Regions from separate parts of the Gordonia bronchialis DSM 43247 genome, predicted to be linked through region 2. Evidence: riboswitches for the same ligand, from Rfam matches in the RefSeq annotation. Region 2 holds a riboswitch; the other holds the start of a gene.
What was found. A riboswitch is a leader RNA that binds a small molecule or an ion and turns the genes downstream of it on or off. The one in region 2 is predicted to bind cobalamin.
Positions count from the first base shown of each region.

Region 1: it holds a riboswitch for cobalamin, as region 2 does, so the genes downstream of both, GBRO_RS08965 (5-methyltetrahydropteroyltriglutamate--homocysteine S-methyltransferase) here and GBRO_RS08115 (ABC transporter substrate-binding protein) in region 2, are expected to answer to the same signal.

Region 1 covers NC_013441.1:1,899,990-1,910,841, reverse strand. Annotated here, with positions in the region: gene uraD (2-oxo-4-hydroxy-4-carboxy-5-ureidoimidazoline decarboxylase) at 1-133, shown strand, start outside; gene uraD (2-oxo-4-hydroxy-4-carboxy-5-ureidoimidazoline decarboxylase) at 144-677, shown strand; gene uraH (hydroxyisourate hydrolase) at 674-1,000, shown strand; gene GBRO_RS27375 (hypothetical protein) at 1,101-1,226, shown strand; gene GBRO_RS08970 (DUF5994 family protein) at 1,223-1,675, shown strand; cobalamin riboswitch at 1,793-1,994, shown strand; partial or broken gene GBRO_RS08965 (5-methyltetrahydropteroyltriglutamate--homocysteine S-methyltransferase) at 2,145-2,825, shown strand; gene GBRO_RS27695 (hypothetical protein) at 2,849-3,169, shown strand; gene GBRO_RS08955 (AraC family transcriptional regulator) at 3,232-4,176, opposite strand; gene GBRO_RS08950 (flavin reductase family protein) at 4,297-4,881, shown strand; gene GBRO_RS08945 (4-hydroxyphenylacetate 3-hydroxylase family protein) at 4,953-6,560, shown strand; gene GBRO_RS08940 (nucleoside/nucleotide kinase family protein) at 6,877-7,524, shown strand; gene GBRO_RS08935 (pyruvate carboxylase) at 7,636-10,852, opposite strand, start outside.
Region 2 covers NC_013441.1:1,717,246-1,728,097, forward strand. Annotated here, with positions in the region: gene rocD (ornithine--oxo-acid transaminase) at 1-701, opposite strand, end outside; gene GBRO_RS08085 (Lrp/AsnC family transcriptional regulator) at 799-1,245, shown strand; gene GBRO_RS08090 (3-deoxy-7-phosphoheptulonate synthase) at 1,486-2,562, shown strand; gene GBRO_RS08095 (helix-turn-helix domain-containing protein) at 2,635-2,985, shown strand; gene GBRO_RS08100 (ClpP family protease) at 2,993-3,598, opposite strand; gene GBRO_RS08105 (ClpP family protease) at 3,595-4,209, opposite strand; gene GBRO_RS08110 (alkaline phosphatase D family protein) at 4,298-5,860, opposite strand; cobalamin riboswitch at 5,959-6,086, shown strand; gene GBRO_RS08115 (ABC transporter substrate-binding protein) at 6,150-7,184, shown strand; gene GBRO_RS08120 (FecCD family ABC transporter permease) at 7,166-8,188, shown strand; gene GBRO_RS08125 (ABC transporter ATP-binding protein) at 8,214-8,978, shown strand; gene GBRO_RS08130 (PepSY-associated TM helix domain-containing protein) at 8,903-10,342, opposite strand; gene GBRO_RS08135 (hypothetical protein) at 10,413-10,852, opposite strand, start outside.

The DNA.
Region 1 (10,852 bases), 180 kb from region 2:
CGCGGAGACGTCCGAGAAGTCGTTCGCGCTCATCGAGATCGCGAAGATCGCCAACTACCGCTTCGACGACCTCGTGGCCGACGCCAACCCCATCACCTCCGCGCGTTTCAGTCGTCAGCCCGAACTCTCCTAGGCTGAGCGGCATGCGACGAGTCGATTGGCGCGGTATCGACAGTTTCAACGGACTGACGGAGAGACAGGCGATCAGCGCGCTCTACGAATGCTGCAGTTCATCGATCTGGGCGCTGCGGGTGGCCCGGGCCAGACCGTTTCCCGACGAGGAGGCGCTGCTGGAGTACGCGGACCTGATCCTGGCCGAACTCACCGACGCCGACCTCGACGAGGCGTTGGCCGGCCATCCCCGCATCGGTGAACGACCCGACAACCCGTCGTCGAAGCGGGAGCAGTCGGGTGTGGCGGGGGCCGATCCGGCGGTACTGGCGCGGCTGCGCGAACTCAACGAGGCCTACGACGAGAAGTTCGGGCACGTCTACCTCGTATTCGCCAACGGCCGGCCCGCCGATGAACTCCTCGCCATCCTCGAGCAGCGTCTGCGCAATGACCCGGCCACCGAGCGTAGGGTGCTGCGCATGGAACTGGCCAAGATCAACCGGAGCCGCCTGCAGCGCATGCTGGCACCGGCGGGACGTTTCGCCGGCGAGGTCGCCGACGTATGAGCGGGCTGTCCACCCATGTGCTCGACGCGGTGACGGGCGCTCCGGCGGCCGGCGTCGCCGTGGTCCTGCAGGATGCCAGTGGCACCGAATTGTCTTCGGGCGTCACCGATTCCGATGGCCGGATCGGGCAGGTCACCACCGAGGCACTGGTCCCCGGGATCTATCACCTCGTCTTCGACACCGGGAACTGGTTCGCCGACAACGACATCACCGGTTTCTACCCCGAGGTCGACATCTGTTTCGAGATCGACGACCCCGACCGCCACCATCACGTCCCGCTGCTCCTGAGCCCGTTCGCCTACTCGACGTACCGGGGCAGTTGAGCGACTCGCCGCACCCGCTGGCGGGTGGCCGGGCCCCCCACGCGTAGAGTCGAGATGGCGGCGACGAATCTGACGACCGCACGAACTGATTGGACCTCCGGTGAACGCCGATCCCCTCTTCTCTCATCCCGATGCCGCACCGCATACCGATGCCGCGACAACGGCGACCGTCGACCTCGAGTTCTCCGACTCCGACGTCGACTCCTCCTCCACCGGACAGCAATGACCGCCGGGAGCGCGCCGGCGCCCACCCTGGGCCCGACGCGCCTGAGCCTCGCCGCCGACCTATCCGACGTCATCGGCGGTGCGTGGCTGCCCTACACCGACCACATCTCCACCGAACTCGGCGGACTGCAGTCGGCTGCCCGTGAGCGTCTGGGCACCATCACCGGTATCGAGGTCAACTGGCGCAACCTGGGCCGCTATCCCGGTCTGGACTCCGCGCAGGGACCGGAGACGCTGCCGCTGATGTGCATCACCGCCGAGCGCGCCGACGTGACCGTTCTGGTGATCCCGCCGCGCACGGCGTCGACGCTGGCCGCCGAGTTGCTGCGCCAGGCGGGCGGACGCCTCTGGTCGTCGACCTCGGAGCACAGTCATCTGTATCGCGGCGCGCACCGCATCCTGCATCGGGCCGCCGCACAACAGCGCGCCGCCCACCCCGTGCCGGCCTGATCGCCGCGTCGCCCTCCGGGGTACCCGGTCCTGCCGGACGCGCGGCATCCACTATGGTCGGTGGTGCAGTTGGTTCGCCGACCGTGTCGATCATGGAGCCCCTACGACACCGGCCGGCGTCGAGCCCGCCCGTTCGGTGAACGGTCGGGTGAGAGGGAATCCGGTGTGAATCCGGAGCTGTCCCGCAGCGGTATGCCGGAACGACCGCCGTCAACGAGCACTGGACCTGCGGGTCCGGGAAGCGACGGCCAGTAGGAGCCACGTCCATCGACGTCGCACGCCGGTGAGCCCGAAGACCTGCCAGGTGTACCGGACGCGCTGCGTCCGGTGGCTCGCCGCCTCGTGGAATGGGCGCAGGTCGAACTGGCGAATCACGGTGTCTGTACCACCTTTTCGGCGCCGGAGGGGCTTGCTCGACGTACCCATGCAGGGCGGGGAGACCATCCGTCTGTCCTGCAGGAGTACACACATGTCACCACGACCGTTCACCGCGACCGTTCTCGGTACCGCCCGCATCGGACCCGGCCGCGAACTCAAACGTGCCGTCGAAGGATACTGGGCGGGCCGCGTGCCGGCCGCCGACCTCCACACCGTCGCCGCCGATCTGCGGCGCCAGACCTGGACCGAACTCGTTGCGGCCGGGCTTGATTCGGTCCCGGTCAACACCTTCTCGTTCTACGACCACGTCCTCGACACCGCGGTCATGCTCGACGCGCTTCCGCCTCGGGTCGCCGGGGTCACCGATCCGCTCGACCGGTACTTCGCCGCGGCCCGCGGGACCACGGAGATCGCGCCGCTCGAGATGACCAAGTGGTTCGACACCAACTATCACTATCTGGTGCCGGAGATCTCGGCGGCGACCACGTTCCGCCTGCGGCCGGAGAAGATTCTCGCCGAGATCGCCGCGGCCCACGCGCTCGGGATCCCCGCCCGGCCGGTCGTACTCGGCCCGGTCACCTTCCTCACCCTGTGCAAGGCGGTTGACGGTGCGCCCCATCCGATCACGCGTATCGACGACGTCGTACCGGCCTACTTCGAGTTACTCGATCATCTCGTCGACGCCGGCGTGGAATGGGTCCAGTTCGACGAACCGTCACTGGTGACCGATGCCGTCGGCGGTCTACCCGAATTGGCCGGCGCGGTATACACCTGTGCTATTCGGAGTTCGGTGAGGTGATCGGTGCGATCGCCGCCCTCGACGCGGACGTCACCTCGATCGAGGCCGCCCGCTCACACATGGAGGTACTCGACGATCTCAATGCGATCGGCTTCGCCAATGCGGTGGGCCCGGGTGTCTACGACATCCACTCTCCGCGCGTTCCAGGTACCGCCGAGATCGAGAACTCCCTCGCATCGGCACTCAAAGCCGTTGATGCGCAGCGTCTCTGGGTGAATCCGGACTGCGGCCTCAAAACCCGCGACACCGGCGAGGTGGTCGAGTCGCTGCGGAACATGGTCGCCGCCGCGCAGACCATGCGCGAACAGCTCGTCTGATCCGGAGTAGGTAGCACGACACGATCACCGCCGCCCGGGGTTCGGGCGGCGGTGATCGCGCCTCACGCTTCGCGCAACACCTGCGACGGAGCCACCCCGTACTTGGTGCGGAATGCGGCGGCGAACCGACCGGTGTGGGTGAACCCCCATTTCATCGCCGCATCGGTCACCGAGGCCACCGCACCCGAGGTCAGGTCGGCGTGGACGGCGGCGAGCCGGATCTCGGTGAGGCACTCCCGCGGGGTCCGTCCGACGTACTCACGGAAGCCCTCCTGGAGGCGACGGACACTCACGCCGGCGACATCGGCCATGTCGGCGGCCGACCACGGCCGGGCCGGATCGGCCCGTAGCGCGTCGAGTACCCGCGTCACGATGCGCGGCTGCAGCCGGCTCAGATCGGCCGGATCGTCGGGCACGGCGGCGAGCAGGAAGGCATCGGTCAGCGACCCGGCGAGTTGCTGGGCGATGAGCGGATTGGCCAGGAGCGGGTCGTCGGTCGGCTGACCCGCGATGGACTGAACGAGGCGGAACCAGCTCGCCCCCTCCGGTGAGTGCAGATCCAGCTGATCCGGGATGGTGGCGTCGGGTCGCCCCGTGACGCGGCAGAGTTCGTGCTGCAGAAAATCCCGGTCGATCTTGACGCCCACAATCGTGCACGTACTCGACCACCGTGTGATCTCGGCCGGGGTGTCCGGCGGGTTCACCGTGGCCAGCCCGTTGGTGGAGACCACCGCATTACCGCCGACCCGGGTTTCCAGCACACCCCCGAGCGGGACGTTGATGCCGTAGGCGCCCGGATGCTCGGTGTGGATAGCCACCTCCGCCCCCCAGCCGATCCGCGCGATGCGCAGCGGCCCGAGCATGGTAACCGCCACATCGGCGTCGAACGCCGTACTACCCGCCTCCCGCGGATCCAGCGTATGCGGAAAGTAGGCGTCGGAAACCGCTGCCGACGCCGCTTCCCACTCCGGATCCCCCGGAATGGAAAGCCGCTCGACCTGGCCCATCACAACTCCTCACGACTCCACCGCGCATTCCGGATCGCCATCGCGTTCAGCGGATCGAAGTCGGGCCGGTGTCAACCTATGTTCTACATCACATTCTGCCTCATCGAAAGGAGAGGTCATATGGGACACGGTGACACAGAACGTCGGGCCCTACAGAACGTCTTCGGCCAGTTCGCCAGCGGCGTCACTGTCATCACCTGCGCAAACAATGACGGAGAACCGCACGGCGCAACGGTGACAGCCTTCACCGCCGTATCGCTGGAACCCCGCCTCTGCCAGGTGACGCTGACCCGAAAGTCCAAGGCGTGCAACTTCTTGTCCGACGCGCCGTTCGCGGTGAACATCCTCGCGGCCGATCAGCTCGACATCGCAATGCATTTCGCCGGACGCCCGGCGAACCCTGGCCCGGTCTGGGCCGACGGCGCCACCGCACCGGTCCTGTGCGGATCAGCGGCAACCATCAGCTGCGTGCCGTGGCGCAGCTACGACGGTGGCGACCACATCATCTTCATCGGTGAGATCGTTGATGCCGAGTCCAGCGGAAAGTCACCACTTCTCTACTACCGCAGCACTTTCCACGATCTGGGCGAGCCCACCGTCAATTCCCTGTGGACCCTGAGTGCCGACGACCCGCATTCGGGCTGGTTCGACTCGACGACCACGTTCACACCGTTTCACCTCACCGGCGCCGAACAGTCCGCCTGACCGCAAGTCCCGTCCAGCCAAGCATCATTCATCGACACTCGCGATCAATCGATCAGAAAGAGGTATCAATCATGACCACCATCGAACGTCCCGACACCGGCGCGCCGCAGGTGAATCCGGCCGCCGACTCGCCGGCGAACAAGACCGAGAACTTCGCATCACGGCCGATGACCGGCGACGAGTACATCGAGTCGCTGCGCGACGGCCGCGAGATCTGGCTGCACGGTGAGCGCGTCAAGGACGTCACCACCCATCCGGCCTTCCGCAACCCGATCCGGATGACCGCCCGGCTCTACGACTCCATGCACGACCCGGCGACCAAGGACAAGGTCACCACCGCGACCGACACCGGCAACGGGGGCGTCACCATGCCCTTCTTCAAGGCTCCGACCAGCTCCGACGATCTCATCAAGGAACGCGACGCGATCGCCGAGTGGGCGCGGATGACCTACGGCTGGATGGGCCGCTCCCCCGACTACAAGGCCAGCTTCCTGGGCACCCTGCACGCCAACAAGGACCTCTACGCACCTTTCGAGGCCAACGCCGAACGATGGTACCGCGAATCCCAGGAGAAGGTCCTCTACTGGAATCACGCCATCATCAATCCGCCCGTCGACCGCCAGCTGCCGCCCGACGAGGTGGGTGACGTCTTCATGAAGGTGGAGAAGGAGACCGACGCCGGCCTGGTGGTTTCCGGCGCCAAGGTGGTCGCCACCGGATCGGCCATCACCAACTACAACTTCATCGCCCACTACGGCCTGCCGATCAAGAAGAAGGAATTCGCCCTCATCTGCACGGTCCCGATGGACGCACCGGGCATCAAACTGATCTGCCGGTCGTCCTACACCGAGCAGGCCGCCGTGATGGGCAGCCCCTTCGACTACCCACTGTCGAGCCGGATGGACGAGAACGACACCATCTTCGTCTTCGACAAGGTGCTCGTGCCGTGGGAGAACGTCTTCATGTACGGCGACGTCGAGCGCATCAACGCGTTCTTCCCGCAGTCCGGCTTCCTGCCCCGCTTCACCTTCCAGGGCTGCACGCGGCTCGCGGTCAAACTCGACTTCATCGCCGGCCTGTTGATGAAGGCCCTCGACTGCACCGGCTCCGGCGGGTTCCGCGGCGTGCAGACCCGCGTCGGTGAGGTCATCGGCTGGCGCAATCTGTTCTGGACGCTCACCGACGCCATGGCCCACAACCCGGAGCCATGGATCGGCGACACCGTGATCCCCCGACTCGAATACGGGCTCACCTACCGCATGTTCATGATGCAGGGCTACCCGCGGATCAAGGAGATCATCGAGCAGGACGTCGCATCGGGTCTGATCTATCTCCCGTCGAGTGCGGCCGATTTCAAGAGCCCCGACGTCCGGCCGTACCTCGACAAGTACGTTCGTGGCTCCAACGGCATCACCGCCGTCGACCGCGTGAAGGTCATGAAGGCACTGTGGGATTCAATCGGCTCCGAGTTCGGTGGCCGCCACGAGCTCTACGAGCGCAACTACTCCGGCAACCACGAGAACGTGAAGGCCGAGTTGCTCTTCGCCGCCCAGAACCGCGGTGGCGTAGATCAGATGAAGGGTCTCGCCGAGCAGTGCCTGTCCGAGTACGACCTCGACGGCTGGACCGTTCCCGACCTCATCGGCAACGACGACGTCAGCTACTTCGGGAACAAGTAGCCGACCGAGACGGCTCCGGCGGCGGGTGAGTTGCCCCGCCTCGCCGCCGGATGCACGAACTCGCATCGACGGATCTGCGCCCTCCCGCGGTCGCAGATCTGCCGGTGCGAGTTCTCATTTCCGTCGGGGGTTCGACAATTGTGGGTCGTCGACTCTGGGGTGGTGAATTGTGTTGGGGCGCTGACGTTTTCGGGTTGCGGATGGTTTCGACACGTGGCCGCTCGTTCCTCGCGGACACGGCTCAACCAGCAAATGGAGGGCGCGGCTCGTTCCTCGCGGACACACGCCACGACCCCGCGATGCGTAGGGTCGAGTCGTGACGGTCGAATCGGACATCGCTGCGCTCGCCTCCGCATCCCGGGAGCGCGTGGTGATCGGCTTCGCCGGTCCGCCCGGGGCAGGCAAGACCACCCTCGCCCGACGGGTGCTCGCCCACGCCGCCGAGACTCTGGGACCGGATGCGGTCGGCTACCTGCCGATGGACGGCTTCCACCTCTCCGACGACGTCCTCGACGCACTCGGTCGCCGGGACCGCAAGGGTGCACCCGACACCTTCGACGCAGCGGGCTTCGTTGCGCTGTTGCACAGAGTCGTCGCCGCCGAATCCGACGTCTACGCACCGGATTTCGATCACACGATGGGTGAACCCATTGCCGCGCGACTGGTCATCCCCGCATCCGCGCGGCTCGTCGTGGCCGAAGGAAACTACCTCGGACTCGATGAACCGGAGTGGAACATGGTGCGCCCGTTGCTGACCCGCCTCTATTACGTCGACGCCGAGACCGGGGTCCGCCGTCGGCGACTGCTCACCCGCCACATCGCCGCCGGCAAGACTCCCGAGCAGGCGGCGCGGTGGATCGACACCGTCGACGAGCCGAACGCCGCGCGCGTCGCGTCCACCCGGGAAGTCGCAGACGCCGTGATCGACGCGTCAACCGAGACCGGCACCCCACCCGCCGGTTGAACCGGCACGCACGAGCGCAGCGAGAGCGCGCCGATCGCGGCACACCAGCAGACAGGACAGCACCCCGGCCGGCCCCTCAATCCTGCCGGGCCGAGTGGCCGGCGAGGGCACCTACCCGATCTCGATGAGCAGATCCCCCGGTGCCACGGAACTGACCGGTCCGATCGCGACGCGCGCGACCTTGCCGCCGATCGGGGCGGTGATGGTGGCTTCCATCTTCATCGCTTCGATGGTGCCGATCGCCGCGCCGGCGACGATCTCGTCACCCACATCCACCGCGAGTGACACGACCCCCGCGAAGGGTGCGCCGATGTGGTGGGGGTTGGAGCGATCGGCCTTTTCGGCTGCCTCCACCGTCGAGTCGATGGAGCGATCGCGTACCGACACCGGGCGGAGTTGCCCGTTGAGCACGCACATGACCGTGCGCATACCCTTCTCGTCGGGTTCGCTGATGGCCTCGAGACCGATGATGAGATCGACGCCGGGTTCGAGTTCCACCCGGTGTTCTTCGCCGTAGCGCAGTCCGTAGAAGAACTGGTTGGCACTCAATCGTGAGGTGTCACCGTAGGTTTCGAAGTGATCCTCGAAGTCCTTGGTGGGGCCGGGGAAGAGCAGACGATTGAGGGTGACCTGCCGGTCGCGGCCGGGTTTGTCGAGAGCCGCGGAGTCTGCGGCCGAGAGTTCCACCGTCGCACGCGGTTCCGCGCGCCCTTCGAGAGCCAGGGTGCGCAGCGGTTCCGGCCAGCCGCCGGCGGGGTCGCCGAGTTCGCCACGCAGGAATCCGATCACCGAGTCCGGAATGTCGAATGAGGACGGGTCAGAGGCGAATTCGTCGGCCGTGATACCGCGGCCGACCATCGCAAGGGCGAGATCGCCGACCACCTTCGACGACGGGGTCACCTTGATCAGCCTGCCCAGCAGCCGGTCGGCCGCGGCGTAGGCCTGCTCGACGGCCTCGAACCGGTTGCCCAGACCGAGCGCAATGGCCTGTTGCCGCAGATTCGACAACTGGCCGCCCGGGATCTCGTGGGTGTACACGCGTCCCGTGGGCGCCGGCAGACCCGATTCGAACGGGTGATAGACCTTGCGCAGCGCTTCCCAGTACGGCTCCAGGTCGCATACCGCGGCCAGATCGAGTCCGCTGTCGCGCTCGGTGTGCGCGGTGGCGGCGACGATCGCCGACAGTGCCGGCTGACTCGTGGTACCCGCCAGGGCGGCGCTCGCCCCGTCGACGGCCGACGCCCCGGCCTCCCACGCCGCCAGGTACGTGGCCAACTGACCACCCGGCGTGTCATGGGTGTGCACGTGCACCGGCAGTTCGAACTCCTTGACCAGCGCGGAGACCAGCTTGGTGGCCGCCGGGGCGCGCAGCAGACCGGCCATGTCCTTGATGGCCAGCACATGAGCACCCGCGTCGACGATCTGCTCGGCGAGTCGCAGGTAGTAGTCGAGGGTGTAGAGATCCTCGGTCGGATTCGCCAGGTCGCCGGTGTAGCTCATCGCGACCTCGGCGACCGCCGTTCCGGTCTCGCGGACCGCGTCGATGGCCGGACGCATCTGCTCGATGTTGTTGAGCGCGTCGAAGATCCGGAAAATGTCGATACCCACCTCGGTCGCCTCGGCGACGAAAGCGGTGGTCACCTTCGTCGGATACGGGGTGTAGCCGACGGTGTTGGCACCACGCAACAGCATCTGCAGGCAGATGTTGGGAATCGCCTCACGCATCTGTGCCAGTCGATCCCACGGATCCTCCTTGAGGAATCGCAGTGCGACGTCATAGGTTGCCCCGCCCCAACATTCGATGGAGAGCAACTGCGGTGTCGTCGCCGCCACATACGGCGCGACCATCATCAGTCCGCTGGTGCGCACCCGGGTCGCCAGCAGCGACTGGTGAGCGTCGCGGAAGGTGGTGTCGGTGATACCCAACGCCTTTCGGGCGCGCAGGTCCGCGGCGAATCCCTCCGGCCCCAGCTCGGTGAGTCGCTGTTTGGAGCCGGCCGGCGGGTGGGCCAGCACGTCTTTGTCGAGGGTGGGGAGTTTGTCGCGCGGGTACACCGTCGTCGGGCGCTCACCGTGCGGTTTGTTGACCGTCACGTCGGCGAGGTAGGTCAGGATCTTGGTCCCGCGGTCGGCCGAGGAACGCGAGGTCAACAGCCACGGCCGGTCGGCGATGAACGATGTCGTCACCCGCCCCGCCCGAAAATCGGGGTCGTCGAGCACAGCCTGCAGGAACGGGATGTTGGTGGCCACGCCACGAATGCGGAACTCGGCCACCGCACGGCGGGCACGTCGCACAGCAGTGGCGAAATCTCTTCCACGGCAGGTCAATTTGACGAGCATCGAGTCGAAGTGGCCACTGACCTCGGCTCCGAGGACGGCACCGCCGTCGAGCCGCACACCCGCACCACCCGGTGAGCGGTAAGCGGTGATCCGGCCGACGTCGGGCCGGAACTCGTTGGCCGGGTCCTCGGTGGTGATCCGGCACTGCAGCGCCGCCCCACGAATCGCGATGCGGTCCTGGGTCAATCCCAGATCGGCCAGCGATTCGCCGGCGGCGATGCGTAGCTGCGAACCGACCAGGTCGACGTCGGTGATCTCTTCGGTGACCGTGTGCTCGACCTGAATCCGCGGATTCATCTCGATGAACACATGGTTGCCCTGTTCGTCGAGCAGGAACTCCACCGTGCCCGCGCACGAGTAGCCGATGTGGCGGGCGAAGGCCACCGCATCGGCACAGATCCGCTCACGCAGCTCCGGCGACAGATTCGGCGCGGGCGCCAGCTCGATGACCTTCTGATGCCGACGCTGCACACTGCAGTCACGCTCGTAGAGATGGATGACATCGCCGTGGGTGTCGGCGAGGATCTGCACCTCGATGTGGCGGGGATTGACCACCGCCTGCTCCAGGAACACCGTCGGATCGCCGAAGGCCGCCTCGGCTTCCCGGGACGCCGCCCCGATGGCCTCGGCGAGGTCCTCGATACGCGGCACCTGACGCATCCCGCGCCCACCGCCACCGGCCACCGCTTTCACGAAGACGGGGAACCGCATGTCCTCGGCAGCCGCGAGCAGCTCGTCGATGTCCGACGATGGCTCTGAGGATGCCAGCACCGGCAGGCCGGCCGCCTTGGCCGCGGCCACCGCGGTCGCCTTGTTTCCGGTCAGCTCCAGGACATCGGCCGACGGGCCGACGAACGTGATGCCCGCCTGCGCACACGCCGCCGCAAGTCCCTGGTTCTCGGAGAGAAATCCGTACCCCGGATAGATGGCGTCGGCGCCGCAGCGCACCGCGGCGGCCACCACCTCATCGACGGACAGGTAGGCGCGT
Region 2 (10,852 bases):
GCGCCGTCGGAGACCAGGTTGAGTCCGAGCACCTCGGCGTCTTCGCGGGTGGCGATGATCGCGCCGGGGTACAGCTCGGCAAGCAGTTGTTGTGACGCAGCAGAGAAGGCGTCGGGATAGTAGGCGATGGTGTGCTCGCCGAGGACGCCGAGCGCGGTGTCGAGGTGATAGAACCGTGGGTCCACCAGTTCCAAGGTGACCACGGGCAGACCGGTGATCGCGGCGATTTCGGCGTGGGTGTCCCGATGGGTACGAAACCCGCTGCCGGCCAAGATGCGATCACCGACGACGAGGAGATCACCCTCGCCCTCGCCGAGGCCGTCGGTGCGCCGCACGGGGCCGAATCCGGCGCGGGAAAACCAGGCGGCGTAGTGGTCGCTCTCGGCTGCGCGCTCGGGGAAGGTGAACCGCGCGGCGATGGCGCGGCCGTTCACCACGAGCCCGCCGTTGGCGGCGTAGACCATGTCCGGCAGTCCCGGTTGCGGCTCGACGAGATGCACCCGGTGACCCAGACGTTCGTAGGTGGCCCGCAGCGTGTTCCACTGCGCGACGGCGCGAACGGTGTCCACCGGGACACCCGGGTCCATCCACGGGTTGATGGCGTAGGTCACCGTGAAGAACGTCGGCGGGGTCATGGCATAGCTGCGTACCCGCGGGACTCGGGTGGTGGGCGCGACGAAGGACGGGCTGGTCAGCGTCATCTTTCGAGCGTATTCTCGGCATCTGGCGCAATCAATCGCCAAAGATTGCCTGATTGAGCAATAGGTCGATGGTCAACCGAGTCTCGGAGGGGATCTATTGCGTGAACTTGACGAACTCGACGAGAAGGTGGTGTCCTGCCTGACGCGTGACGCGCGCGCGACCTACGCGCAGATCGGCGACGAGGTGGGACTCTCGGCGCCCGCGGTGAAACGGCGGGTGGACCGGTTGGTCTCCGACGGCATCATCAAGGGATTCACCGCGGTCATCGATCCCGTTGCGCTGCAATGGAATACCGAGGCCTACGTGCAGGTGTTCTGCCGTGGCAACATCTCGCCCGAGTCGCTCGCCGCGGCGTGGGAACCCATTCCCGAGGTGGTGAGTGCGGCCACCATCACCGGTACGGCCGACGCGATCCTGCGCATCATGGCCCGGGACGTGCGGCATCTGGAGGAGGCGCTCGAACGCATCCGGCAGGCGAGTCCCGTCGACCGGACCGAGTCGATCATCGTGCTGAGTCAGTTGATCGACCGAGGGCACCCGTGAGGCATCCCGCGAACCTGTGTTAGCCTGGTCGCCGTGATCAGCACCGTGCGCGCGTATTGGCGCTTTATCGAGGCTCCGGGTGAGCCTGCGATGAAGCGCTGATTGCTGCACGCAAACACACAACCCGGAGCCCGAGCAGTGACCGTCAGGTCGCTGCTTTTGTCATTTCAGGGGCTCCGACCGCACCGGCCGTGCCCCGCCAACCACCAACATGGGCGTGACCACGAAAGGCACAGTGACGTGACCACTCTCCCGAAACTCTCCCCGGTCGGCGAATCCACCTCGGACCGGCGGATCACCGCCTTCCGGCCGATTCCGTCGCCGGACACGATCCGCAGCGAACTCCCGTTGACGCCGCGGCGCGCGATCGCGGTACAGCGCGACCGCGACGAGATCGCCGACATACTCGCCGGCCGCGACGACCGGCTGCTCGTCGTCGTCGGGCCGTGCTCGGTCCACGACCCGATCGCGGCGATCGACTACGCCCGCCGGCTCGCGCCGCTGGCCGAGGCCTACCAGGATCGCCTGAAGATCGTGATGCGGGTGTACTTCGAGAAGCCGCGGACCACCATCGGGTGGAAGGGCCTGATCAACGACCCCGGCATGGACGGCACCTTCGACGTAGAGCGCGGACTGCGCACCGCGCGCTCACTGCTGCTCGACATCATCGATCTCGGACTTCCGGTCGGTTGCGAGTTCCTGGAGCCGACCAGCCCGCAGTACATCGCCGACGCCGTCGCGTGGGGCGCCATTGGCGCGCGCACCACCGAATCGCAGGTGCACCGGCAGCTCGCGTCCGGGCTGTCCATGCCGATCGGCTTCAAGAACGGCACCGACGGCAACGTGCAGGTCGCCATCGACGGCGTGAAAGCCGCTGCGGCACAGCATGTGTTCTTCGGTGTCGACGACTTCGGCAACGGTGCGGTGGTGCAGACCGCGGGCAACGAGGATTGCCACATCATCCTGCGCGGCGGCACCGGCGGACCCAACTTCGACGCCGAGTCGATCGCCACGGCGACCGCGGCGCTCGAGCGGTCCGGCCTGGCTCCGCGGGTCATGATCGATGCCTCCCATGCCAATTCGGGGAAGGATCACCTCCGGCAGGCCGAGGTCGCGACCGAACTCGCGTCGGCGATCCGGGCGCGACGTGCGGCCGGCGAGGCACCGAGGATCAGTGGTCTCATGTTGGAGAGCTTCCTGGAGCCCGGCGCTCAGTCCCCGGACGCGCGGCCGCTCACCTACGGACAGTCGGTCACCGACAAGTGCATGGGGTGGGCGGCGAGCGCCGACGTCCTGGCAGCACTGGCCCGGACCTGAGGCCGAGTCGACGTTCTGCCCACAGCAGAACCGGTCTCGGTCTCGCGCACCGGACGCCTACGCTCGGTGGGTATGAACCCCGGTACAGCGCGCCGTGACCCTGAACCGCTCTGGCGTGAGGCGGCCGGACGTGTGCTGCGCCGTCACCGGCGCGACCGTGAGGAGCGGCTGGTGGAGACCGCGGCCCGCGCCGGGATCTCGAGTCAGTACCTGTCGGAGATCGAACGCGGGCGCAAGGACGCCTCGTCGGAGGTGCTGGCCGCGGTGGCCGGTGCACTCGACCTCGACCTGCGCCGACTCGCCGTCGAGGTGATCCGCGAACTCGACCGCCCCGTACCGGTGCGGTTGCGTTCGGTCTCGTCGACGGCAACGCCGATCGCCCCGCGCGCCGGTTACCGCGGGCCGGTCGCGCTGGCCGCGTGAACCGTGGTCAGGTGTGTCGGATCACCCCGGTATGGGCGATGACCGCATCGGCGATGCCGTAGTCGACGATCTCGTCGGCGCGTAGCACGCGGTCGCGGTCGGTGTCGCGGCGAAGTGTGGCGATGTCGCGACCGGTGTGCCGGCTCAGCGCCTCCTCCATCTCTTCGCGTACCCGCAGGATCTCTTCGGCGGCCAGGATGAGATCGGGGATCGTTCCGCGACCCTGTCCCGACGGCTGATGAAGCAGTACGCGTGCGTGCGGGAGTACCGAGCGCCGGCCCGCGTCGCCTGCGGCCAGCAGGAGTGCCGACGACGAGAGTGCCTGGCCCACACAGGTTGTCGCGATGGGTGCGTGACAGTACTGCATCGTGTCGTACAACGCGAAGGTCGCGTTCACCGAACCGCCGGTGGAGTTGATGTACAGATCGATCGGCGCCTCCGGATTGTCGGAATCCAGGTGCAGGATCTGCGCGATGAGCGCATTGGCGACGTCGTCGTCAACCGGGGTACCGAGGTAGATGATGCGTTCCTCGAGCAACCTGCTGTAGACGTCCATGACCCGTTCACCCTGCGGGGTGCGGCTGACCACGTTGGGGATCGTGTACGTGCTCATCGGTTCACCCCGAATCCGGTGGCTGCGGTCGCCAACGGCCGGATCTGGGTCAGGTCGGCGGCCAGGTGATCGACGAAGCCATAGGCGATCGCCTCGTCGGCGGTGAACACATGATCACGCAGCGAGTCGTCGAAGACGCGTTCCGGTGGTTGGCCGGTCTGCTCGGCGATGATCCCGAGAACGGTGTCGCGGACGTGACGCAGGTCGTCGGCTTGCAACTCGATGTCGGGGGCGTAACCGCCGATGCCGGCCGAACCCTGATGGAGCAGCACCTTGGCATGCGGCAGGATGAACCGCTTACCGGCGGTGCCGCAGCACAACAGGAATTGTCCGGCGCTGTAGGCCATTCCAAGGTTCACCGTGCGAATGTCGTTGGGAATCAAGCGCATGGTATCCATGATCGCGAGCATCGCCGGTACCGATCCGCCGGGAGAGTTGATCCACAGCGCGATGTCGGCGACGGGATCCTCCACCGACAGCAACACCATCTGTGCGCAGAGTTCGGACCCGATCTCGTCGTCGAGGGCTGTGTCGAGTAGCAGGATTCGTTGGGTGCGAAGGTTGTCGATGGTCTTCTCGTGCAGACGCGTTGGCGCTTTGTCGTCGCTCATGAGCACATCGTCCGATGCGGACACGCGCCCTCGGGTGTGGCACTGCCGAGGGCGGCATGATTCTGCGCTGGGCAGAACCATCCAATCCTCACACCACGTCGATCTCGGCCCGGGCGGCCGGAACGGTGATGAGGGAGTGCCGATACAGGGTGGCCGCCGGATCGGTCACGGAGTCGGTGACGCGGATCTCGGTTTCCCAGTGGCCGGGGCGGATACGGTTGAGCAAATAGCCGCGCTGTGCGTTGCCGAACCGCACGTGCGGGGAGGCCTCCTTCAACCGCGCGTCATCGAGGTCGCTGTTGGCCCCGTTCCCGCCGGAGGTGATCGAGGTCCCGGCGAGTTCCACACCGAGGACCGGGGATTGGTGTCGATAGTCCGATCGCAGATCGGCGACGACGGTGCGATGGATGTCGCCGGCGAGGGAGACGAGGTTTCTCACCCCGCGTTCGTGGGCGCCGTCGAGAACCCGTGCCCGTGCCGGCTCGTAGCCGCTCCAGCCGTCCATGCTCACCGCGCGCGTTGTTCCGTCGAGGCGGGCGAGGTCGGCCATCGGAATCTGCTGGGCGATCACGTTCCACCGGCTGCGTCGGCGCGCGAGGCCGTCGAGCAGCCACCGTTCCTGCGTCGCGCCCAGCATCGTGCGCGTCGGATCGGCGGTGTGCACATTCTGTGCGGTGTCGTTGTCGCCGTTGACCTGATCGCTGCGGTGACTACGGGTGTCGAGCAGATGGAATTCGGCGAGGTCGCCGAAGGTGAAGCGGCGGTAGGCGCGCAGATCGACACCTCGTGGGCGTGCCGATCGCCGGGTCGGTGTGTTCTCCCACCAGGCGCGCAGAGCGGCGGCCCGTCGTAGCCGGAACTGAGCCGCCGGTGTGCCGTCCTCGGGTACGGGGCCCGCCCAGTTGTTGTCCACCTCATGGTCGTCGAAGGCGATGATGAAGGGGGAAAGCTGGCGCGCTGCTTGAAGATCCGGGTCCGAATGATACAGCGCGTAGCGATCGCGATAATCGTGCAGCGATCGTGCCTCCCGGGTGGTCGAGCGGGGCCGCGGAAGGTGCCGTCGAGGACCGGCCGCCACGATCGGCGTCTCGTAGATGTAGTCCCCGAGGTGGAGCACCACATCCGGTGCCCGCCGCGCGAGATCCCGGTGGGCGACGTAGAAGCCCTCGGCCCAGTTCTGGCAGGACGCCACCGCGACGGTGAGCAGCCCGGTGCGCGCGTGCGAAGCCGGTGCGGTGCGGGTCCGGCCGATCGGGGACATGTCGCCGAGAGCACGAAAGCGGTAGAAGTAGTCGGCGGCGGGTTCGAGGCCGCGCACATCGATGTGCACGGCGTGGCCGCCTCGCTCGTCGGCCACCGCACTCCCGCGTCGGATCACCCGGCGCATCGACGCGTCGGTGGCCAACTCCCAGTCGACGCGTACGGATTCCCCGCACATCCCGCCACCCCGGGCCGTGGGGTCCACCGCCAGCCGGGTCCACAACACCACCCCGTCGGGCAGCGGATCGCCGGAGGCCACGCCGAGGGTGAACACGTGATCGCCGCGTCGTGGCGGGGGAGGGATCGAATCCGCTTCGGAGGACCGCAGTCCCGAGGTCGCGACGAGTCCGGCAGCAACCCCGGCCCAGCCGAGGAGACGTCGTCGCGACATCGGATGTCCGGACGTGGATGTGGCCACCCCGCCACCACAGCAGCGTCGGTTGTCCGGACGGCGACGAGGACCGGACCGGTGCGTGACGGGCCGGGAAACTCGGACCAATCGGGCGCCGGTAGGCTGATCGAGGCGTTCGGTGAGGGAACCCGGTGGGAATCCGGGACTGGCGCGCAACGGTGACGGCCGCGGGTGTCATGACATCCGCCGGGCCGGAGTCCGACTACTCGCCGAGTGCTGGTTTCCGATTCCCGGCCTCGCGCACAGGCCCCGAGCTGAGGGCATTGTCATGTCCCTGCATCGTCCGGCCCGGCTGATCTGCGGCCTGGGTATCGCCACGCTGACCCTGACCGCCGTGAGCGCCTGTTCCACAACCACTTCCGACGACGCCACGGCGGCAGGCGCAACATCGGTCGAGAACTGCGGCGTCACCACCACCGTGACCGCACCCCCGCAGCGCGTCGTCTCCCTCAATCAGGGTTCCACCGAGATCCTGCTGTCGCTCGGCCTGGCCGACCGGATGGTCGGTACCGCCACCTGGACCGATCCGGTCCGGCCGAATCTCGTCGCCGACAACGAGCGGGTACCGCGCCTGGCGGACAACAAACCGTCCTTCGAGGCGGTGCTGGCCACCGAACCCGACTTCGTCACTGCCTCCTTCGGCGGGACCCTGGGGCCCGGCGGGGTCGCCGAGCGTGCCCAGTTCGAGAAGCTCGGCGTCGGAACCTACCTGTCCCCGACGGATTGCGTGGGCAAGACCGGGGAGAGCGTGAATGCCGACGGCGCGCGGACCGAACCGTTCACGATGGATCTCGTCCATCAGGAGATCCGGGAACTGGCGCGCATCTTCGGGGTGACCGAGCGGGGTGAGGCGCTCGTCGCCGACCTGCGGCGTCGGCAGAGCGCTGCGGCCGGCGACGTCGAGGCGCCGGACGTGTCGATGGTGTTCTGGTTCGCCGACACCAAGACACCATATGTGGCGGGCTGTTGCGGATCGTCGGGAGTCATCGCGTCGGCGGTGGGCGCCCGCAACGTCTTCGTCGGAACCAAAGACGAATGGCCACAGGTGAGTTGGGAATCCATCGCGGAAGCCGACCCGACGGTGCTGGTGCTGGCCGATCTGAGCCGGCGCAGTATCGACGGCGACGCGCTCGACAGCAAGATCGCCTTCCTCGAATCGAACCCGGTGACCCGGGAGATGGCTGCCGTGCGTAATCGCCGGTACGTGGTGGTCAACGGTGCCGACCTCAATCCGTCGATCCGCACGGTCGACGGGGTGGAGAAAACCGCTGCCGCACTGCGGCATTGGGGGTTGGCGCGCTGACCACCCGGATTCTGTGGGTCGCCGGGCCGGTGGTGCTGGTGCTCTCGATCGCCGCGTCGACGACGATCGGTGTCGCCGACCTGTCTCCGGCCGACGTCTACCGGGTCCTGGTCGCGCATCTCGGTGGTCCGCCGTCGGGGCTGTCGGCGATCCGGGACGGCATCGTGTGGCAGTGGCGTCTGCCGCGCGCGGTGATGGCCGCCGTCTGCGGTGCCGGACTGGCACTGTGCGGTGTCATCATGCAGTCGTTGCTGCGCAATCCGCTCGCCGATCCCTACGTCCTCGGGGTCTCGTCCGGGGCGTCCACCGGTGCGGTGGCGGTAGTGGTGCTCGGCATCGGGTCGGGCGCGGTGTCGCTGTCGGGTGGTGCGTTCCTGGGGGCGATCGCCTCCTTCGCCCTGGTGATGCTGCTGGCCTACGGCGCCGGCGGTGGGACCTCGCGCATCGTTCTCGCAGGAGTCGCCGGCACCCAACTGTTCTCGGCACTGACCTCGTTCATCGTGATCTCGTCGGCCGACGCCGAACGCATCCGCGGCATCCTGTTCTGGTTGCTCGGCTCGCTGTCCGGGGTGGACTGGGCGGATGTGGCGGCGGCGGCGATCGCGGTGGGAATCGGGTTCGCCGTGTGTATCTGGCAGGCGCGGGCGCTGGATGCCTTCACCTTCGGCAACAGCGCCGCCGCATCGCTAGGGGTGTCGGTGGCCTGGGTGCGGGCCGGGCTGCTGGTGGTGGTCGCCCTGGTGACCGCGACCCTGGTGAGCGCGGTGGGCGCGATCGGTTTCGTGGGCTTGGTGTTGCCACACGCCACGCGACTCGTCGTCGGGGTGAAGCATCGCCTGCTGCTGCCGGCGGTCGCCGTCTCGGGCGGGATCTTCATGATCTGGGTCGACGCCATCGCCCGTACCGTCTTTGCGCCGCAGGAGGTTCCGGTGGGTGTGGTGACCGCGCTGATCGGGGTCCCGGTGTTCGCTGCGCTGCTCTTCCGGATGCGGAAGCCGACATGAGGGCAGGCATGATGTGGGGGCCGAAATGACTCTGGAGGCCAAGGGACTCTCGTGGAGCCGTGGCGGCAACCTGGTCCTCGACGACGTGACGTTGCGCCCCACAGAGGGGGAGACCATCGGCATCCTGGGCCCCAACGGGTCGGGGAAGTCGTCGCTGCTGCGTGCTCTCGGTGGCCTCGCGCATCCCCAGCAGGGGACGGTGACCCTGGAGGGCACCGACATCCGGCGGCTACGTCGACGGCAGATCGCGCGGCGGGTCGCGATGGTCTCCCAGCACGCGACCACCGATGTCGATCTCGCCGTCATCGATGTGGTCCGGCTCGGACGCATCCCACACAGTTCGGCCTTCGGCGGCGACGACGAGGGTGAACGCGTCGTCGCCGACGCGATCGCGCGCACCGGGCTCACCGACAAGGCACATGACCTGTGGCACACCCTGTCCGGGGGTGAGCAGCAGCGTGCCCAGATAGCTCGCGCACTGGCACAGGAGCCGCGGGAACTGCTGCTCGACGAGCCGACCAATCACCTCGACATCCACCATCAACTCGAACTGCTCGACTTCGTCGCCGCGCTACCGGTGACCAGCTACCTGGCCCTGCACGACCTCAATCACGCGTCGATGTTCTGCGATCGTGTGCTGATCCTGCGCCGCGGAGCGGTGGTGGCCTTCGGTGAGCCCCACGAGGTGCTCACCGAAGGCCTCATCGCCGAGGTCTACCGGGTGGGTGTGGACGTGGTGGTCTCCTCCGACGGCACCCGAACGGTGTTGTTCCGCCGGCCGTCGGCCTGAGCACGTAGTCGCCCGATCTGTCCGCTCGCCACGTCGATCGCCAGGAAGGCGAGCAGGCTGATGCCCAGTAGCGGGATGAACCACCCGACTGCCACTGCGGCGACCACCACGGCAACCAGGGTGGGCACGGGCAGCCGTCGCAGCGTTCCGCGCGCCGGCGGGCGGCCGACACCGACCGTGCCGGCCCGCCGGGGCCGCCGCTGCCACCACATCAGGTAGCCGCGGACGATGAGGGTCAGCAGCGCAATGACCAACGCCAGCAACAGGATCTGGTTGAGCAGCCCGAACAGGATGCCCATGTGCAGCGCGATTCCCCAGGTGGTCAGCTGTGCGGCCAGCGGCCAGTCACCGAAGCGCGACTCGTCGACGATCCGGCCGGTGGTCGGGTCGATCGCGATCGCATCGGGGGACAGTTGCCAGGGCTGCCGGGTCTCGGTGACGCTGATCGCAGTGCCGGGAGCCGACGGGATGGTGGCCTCGACCGCCTCGTCGACTCCCTGCGCGGCGGCCACGGCGAGGGCCGAATCGAGCTGAGTGAGCGTGGATATCGGTGTGTCCGAAGGTGTTTCGGTACTGCTCTCCGAATGGCCACCGTGATCGGCGTGTGCCGAGGAGCCGGTGTCGGCGCCGCTGAGCGAAGTGCTCATCTCCGGTGTCGTCCAACTCAGCGCGGTACGTAGCTCGGCGACGTTCTCACCCGCATAACGCGACCAGGTGAGGCCGGTGGCCGACAGGAACACCAGACCGACGACGACCCAGACGCCGATCGCGCCGTGCCAGCTGAGGTTGCGGCTGCGGCCGGTGACCGAGCGGTCCGGTGTGAGGAGGCGGGCCGCACGTCCGGCGCGGCGCCGTTGCCGGTGGCGCGTGATCCACAGCGCCAGCCCGCCGAGCGCGATCACCCACAGCCACGACGCGGCCAGCTCGCTGTAGAGACGGCCCGGTTCGCCCAGATGCAGGTGCCGGTGCAACTGGCTGATCCAGGTGCGGATCGGGAGGGCCGCGCTACTGCCGTAGGACACCAGCGCGCCGGTGGACTCGAGGGTGACGGGGTCGATGAAGACGGCGAGCCGTTCGGACTCGCCGAGCGTGGGATCGGTGAACAGCACCCGGGTGGTGTCTCCGGATTCGGCCGCCGGCCGGACGGCCGAGAGCTGCAGATCGGGTCGTAATGCGGTGGCTGCTCGCACCTGATCGGCGACGGCGGCGGGTTCGCCGGTGCTCGAGGTGTGCAGCTGATCGCGATAGACGAGTTGTTCGAGGGTCGGCGCGATCGCGTAGAGGCCACCACTGATCGTCGCGACGATCAGAAAGGGGGCGACGAGGATGCCGGCGTAGAAGTGGAGTCTCCTGATGAGGGACATGACGAAATGCCTTCCGGGCAGAAGCGGGGAAAGAAGGAGGAACCCGGGACGATCGGTTCGTCCCGGGGTGTCAGAGGTGTTCGGCCGGAAGGGGAGGTCCGCGGGTGTCGAGCGGCGCGCGGGCACGCAACCGGTCGCGAAGATCGGTCGAGAGAGGGGTCCCGACGAGGAGCAGAGCAGACTCCGCCGGCGGCGGGCCGAGAACGGCCCGTACCAGGCGGAGGATCGTGGTGAGAACACCGACGACAGCGGGTTCTGTCGCCTGCACGGCAGCCGCGGCCACCAGAGTTGCCAGCGCGTGCAGGCCCAGCATCGTGGAGGTCAGCGCGTGCCCGTGACCGCCGGTGAGGACGAGGAGAGCCAGGTGCGCGAACATTTGTGCGCCGCCGAGCAGGGCCAGGGTCGCCACCCAGCCCGGGCGAACCCGCGACAGTGCCGCCACACCCCAGCCGAACCCCGCGCAGCACGCCACAACGACGAGGAGCGCATCGGCATCCGGCATCATCCCGG